2 regions of the Clostridium thermarum genome follow, and region 2 is predicted to be linked to the other one. Evidence: a T-box and tRNA genes for the amino acid it is inferred to sense, from the RefSeq annotation. Region 2 holds a T-box; the other holds one or more tRNA genes.
The links. A T-box is a leader RNA that pairs with one kind of tRNA and senses whether it is charged. The one in region 2 lies ahead of gltX (glutamate--tRNA ligase), so its partner is inferred to be a tRNA-Glu.

Region 1 (2,468 bases), 1.7 Mb from region 2:
ATAGAATTGTAGCAGGGATCTCTATTGTATAATATCAAGCAAATATGATGAACAATACGGAGGGATAATAAGAAAATGAATGCATCAGAATTTATGAAATTTAAAAATTGGGCAGTAGCCGGAGATGTTTTAAACAATCAGAAGTATGCCTACAAAATAAAGATGAGTCTTGAGAATGCAGGGTTTAATGTAAGCGGCATGAAGCCGGGGGTTTCAGCAAAAGGTGTTTACCAGAGCCTTAAGGAAGTTCCTCATGCTATCGATGTACTGGATTTATGTATAAATCCCAGGGATGGAATAAAGGTTGTTAAGGAAGCTAAAGAATTAGGCATAGATAAAATACTGATACAGCCAGGGGCTGAAAGTACAGAAATACTAGAGTTTTGCAGGGAAAACGGCATCAATGCAATAGAGGGTTGTGCGCTTGTAGAACTAAGAAAAATTTTTTGATAAAAATGTTGAAAAAAGTTGTTGACACTATTAAAGTTTTCTTGTATTATAGTCTATGTCGGGTCGCGAGGCCCGTACAACAAGTGAAAATGGCTCCTTGGTCAAGCGGTTAAGACACCACCCTTTCACGGTGGTAACAGGGGTTCGATTCCCCTAGGAGTCACCATTAATGTGGGCGCATAGCTCAGCTGGGAGAGCATCTGCCTTACAAGCAGAGGGTCACAGGTTCGATCCCTGTTGTGCCCACCACATTATGGCCCAGTGGCTCAGTTGGTTAGAGTGCCGGCCTGTCACGCCGGAGGTCGAGGGTTCGAGTCCCTTCTGGGTCGCCACATTTGACTCAAAGTAGATGATGGTTTGAAAATCCGGATACTTTGTTCATATATTCTTATTGGCTCCTTGGTCAAGCGGTTAAGACACCACCCTTTCACGGTGGTAACAGGGGTTCGATTCCCCTAGGAGTCACCATTATGTGGGCGCATAGCTCAGCTGGGAGAGCATCTGCCTTACAAGCAGAGGGTCACAGGTTCGATCCCTGTTGTGCCCACCACATAATATGGCCCAGTGGCTCAGTTGGTTAGAGTGCCGGCCTGTCACGCCGGAGGTCGAGGGTTCGAGTCCCTTCTGGGTCGCCATATGCTGGCATAGCTCAATAGGCAGAGCAGCTGACTTGTAATCAGCAGGTTGTTGGTTCGATTCCGATTGCCAGCTCCATTAAAACCTTGGATTTGATTCCAAGGTTTTTTTACATTTTTATTTATATTAAAAGTAAAAAAGCTTGGACTAAAATTTTTTCAGATGCATATAAAATAAGTAGTGAAAAACAAATCAATTATTGTTGAAAAGTGTCTTTGATACTATAATATATGGTAAGGAATTAATTTTACTATGATTTTATGGAGGCTGAGAATGAACTGTAATATTTGTAATAATGAATTCAAATATATAGATGGGCTTAAGTTCTGTCCATATTGCGGCAGTAAGCTTACAATGAAGTTTATAGCCTCTGAAGAGAAAATGGACACACCTGGCGAAGAAGAGGACAAAGTTCAGGCAGAAGAAACCTATGTTGACGGTGTAGAAATAGAAATTGACCAAGATATGGAGGAAACTGGGGATATAGGGCAAGGTTCTGCTGGTCAAAAGGCAAAAATACATGATACTTTGGAGATGCCACCTATAACAGATGAGGTAATAGAGCGGGAAAAGAAGGCTAGAAAGTCATTAAAAAGATCTAAAGTCCTAACTGGAATAAGGAATGCTATCTCTAGCAAATTGTTTGTCATACCCTTTTTTGCCTTAATTGTTTTAGGGGTATCCGGTTTTTTGGCCTATAACTATCTGCTGAATACCAAGGTTGAGGATGCCCAGGTAAAGGCTGACCTGATTGGTAAGACTATAATTCTGCCTAAAGGGACCAATTTCGAAATAGAAAGAGGTTTCCTGAAGGAGATGACTGTAGTTAACAGAGTTTATAATAAGGAACAGGGCGTTGAGTACATTGATATATCTACTGTTTTAAACAACAACTCTTTAGAAGTGAAAGGCTCTCTTCAAGTAGCATATAAAAGGGAAGGAAGAAATCAGTGGAAGCTGATGGATGAGATAACACTAAAGAACGATATAACAGTTAAGGCTGTTGCAGGCATGGAAGAAACAAAACTGCTTCAGGAAATCAAGCAACAAAAGGTAATAGCGGCGGGCGAAGAGGTAGGATTAAGTGAAGGAATAGTTAATAGCTTAAAGATTTTACAAAGGACTCCTGACTTTGAAGCAGGAAAGGAAGAGGTGCTTGCGGAGGTCATTATTGATGGTGGAGTGCTGCAGGCAAAGGGAAATGTAGTTATTAGCCTGAGCTTTGACAATGAAGTATGGACCGTAGATGGGATTAAAAATGAAGCTGATAAGCAATTTGAGGTTGCTATATCAGAGACACTTTCAGAAGATCTTATATTGGAGCAGATTCAAAATAAGGGCCTTGAGGAGTATGTAGCTCACAACTCAGTATTTGGTGGTAA
Region 2 (2,468 bases):
GCAAAAGGATTTTCTGCCCTCCAGGTTTCAAAACCTGAATTAATTATATTTAACAGATATTCTATTACGGACTGTACTGGATATCCAACCTCCCTGTAATAGGAAACGGCAGCCTCGGGGTCTTTTCTTTTTGAAAGCTTTCTCTTTGATCCCTCATCCTGTTTCATAATGGTTGGAGTATGAGCGTATTTTGGCGGCTCAAAGCCAAGCACTTCAAATAGTTGAAGGTGTATAGGTGCAGATGACAGCCATTCTTCTCCCCTGATCACATGGGTTGTTTTCATTAAGTAATCGTCGACTACATGAGCAAAATGATAGGTTGGTAGTCCATCACCCTTTATCAATACGATATCCTGATTGTTTTCCGGGAACACAACCTCTCCCTTTATCAGGTCCTGTAATACTACCTTGTTATCAGAATTGCCCGGTGACTTTAGTCTAAGTATATAGCTTTCTCCTCTTTCAATCTTCTCTATCGCTTCTTCTGTAGAAAGATTTCTGCAGTGAGCATACTCTCCGTAATATCCCGGAGTTATCTTTTCAGCTATTTGCTTTTCTCTTAAGGCATTAAGTTCGTCTGCATTACAAAAGCATGGATAAGCCAAGCCCTTAAGTATTAAATGCTTTGCAAAAGTCTTATATATTTCAGCTCTTTCACTTTGCCTGTATGGGCCGTAATCTCCTTTCGAAGTATCTTTTCCTGTCATTCCTTCATGGAAATTCAGTCCAAAGTTATGCATAGTAGAGATTGTATCTTCTACTGCCCCTTCTACCTCTCTCTTCTGATCTGTGTCTTCTATTCTCAAATAAAATACTCCACCACTCTGTACAGCCAATCTTTCATCGATCAAGGCTGAAAAAACTCCTCCGATATGCTGAAATCCAGTTGGACTTGGGGCATATCTTGTTACCTTGGCACCCTCTTTCAAGTTTCTCTTCGGATACATTTTAATGTAGTCTTCAATAGTCTTATTAATATCTGGGTATATTAGATCTGCTAACTTTTCTAAACTCATGAACTTTCACCTTTCCTTTACATATTAAAAAGCCCTTCATCCTAACTACATAGGACGAAAGGCTAATCTTCCGCGTTACCACCTAAATTGGTTAAATTTCTTTAACCCAACTCAATTATCTTTAAGGAGATAAACCCATAAATATACTCCACTGTCGTGATTTTCTATTTATTGCTCCAAAGCTTCTTTCCACAGCGTTAATTTCTAAGTTTCCACCATCCTTAGATCTCTGTAAATTAACCCTCCGTGTACTTTTCTTTTTCATAGCCTTTTGATTATTATTCTACTGTTTATAAAAAATATACTTATATTATATTGATGTTATAGGATTTTATCAATAATATCCTACAAAAAAATTAATTTTTTTGCTTTAACTTTAATTGCAAAAGTAAATTCCACCTCTCTAGGTGGTAAGAGTGGATTTTAATTCTACAAATATGAAAGAGTATAGAGAGTGGAATTTAGTAATACAAAATATTATTATATTGATATATGCGTCATTACAGTAATCCTTGCTTGGTAAGGAAGGAGTTTTTCATTATGGCTAAATTCAAACACTTTACGTTAGAGGAAAGAGTCTCTATTGAAATAATGCTTAAAGCCTCCCTTTCTTTCAAAGCAATAGCCCGAGAGCTTGATCGAGATTGTACAACCATTTCCAAAGAGGTTAAAAATCATATCATGTACAAGCGAACAGGTTCTTACGGTAGACCTTTTAACAACTGTATTCATCGTTTAACTTGCAACCATACATATCTATGTGAGAAATCACATTGTAGAATTCGACGCTGTCGCTTTTGTTCAGATTGTTCAAAATTCTGTTCTGATTACAAAGCATATACTTGTCACTTACTCTCTAAGCCACCTTATGTGTGCAATGGATGTGCTAGCCTTACAAAATGTACTCTGGAGAAAGCAATCTATAATGCTTCCTATGCCCATGATGAATATGTACTTCGTCGTTCTGAGTCACGAAGCGGCATAACTATTTCTGAGGACGAGATTAAACGTCTTGATAAAATCATAACCCCACTCATTCAAAGAGGTCAATCTATACACCATATCTGCGTTAATAACAGAGACCTTATCATGCATAGTGAAAAATCAATCTACAACTATATTGATTACAATCTTTTCTCCACAAAAAATATTGACCTTCCAAGAAAAGTTGTTTATCGTCCAAGAAAAAAGCTTAAAAATCATTTTAAAGTGGATAAGTCCTACAGAATTGGACGCACATATCAGGATTTTCTTGAATTCATGAAGGAAAATCCTGATACTCCAGTAGTTGAAATGGATTCTGTTGAAGGTACTAAAGGTGGTAAGGTGTTGCTCACTATCCATTTCGTTGATTCTCAGTTTATGCTTGCTTTTATTAGGGATGCAAACACTTCACGTTCCGTCATAGATATTTTCGAAAATCTTTATTTGGAACTGGGGCCTGACACTTTT

Region 1: it has a tRNA-Glu gene. The T-box ahead of gltX (glutamate--tRNA ligase) is inferred to sense a tRNA for this amino acid. The anticodon was not compared.

Annotation. Positions count from the first base shown of each region.
Region 1 is NZ_CP040924.1:3,634,092-3,636,559, reverse strand. Features, by position in the region: gene FHY60_RS16780 (PIN domain-containing protein) at 1-12, shown strand, start outside; gene FHY60_RS16775 (CoA-binding protein) at 76-450, shown strand; tRNA gene FHY60_RS16770 (tRNA-Glu) at 542-616, shown strand; tRNA gene FHY60_RS16765 (tRNA-Val) at 624-699, shown strand; tRNA gene FHY60_RS16760 (tRNA-Asp) at 706-782, shown strand; tRNA gene FHY60_RS16755 (tRNA-Glu) at 844-918, shown strand; tRNA gene FHY60_RS16750 (tRNA-Val) at 925-1,000, shown strand; tRNA gene FHY60_RS16745 (tRNA-Asp) at 1,009-1,085, shown strand; tRNA gene FHY60_RS16740 (tRNA-Thr) at 1,089-1,164, shown strand; gene FHY60_RS16735 (hypothetical protein) at 1,360-2,468, shown strand, end outside.
Region 2 is NZ_CP040924.1:1,556,191-1,558,658, reverse strand. Features, by position in the region: gene gltX (glutamate--tRNA ligase) at 1-1,016, opposite strand, end outside; T-box leader at 1,064-1,290, opposite strand; gene FHY60_RS06995 (IS30 family transposase) at 1,557-2,468, shown strand, end outside.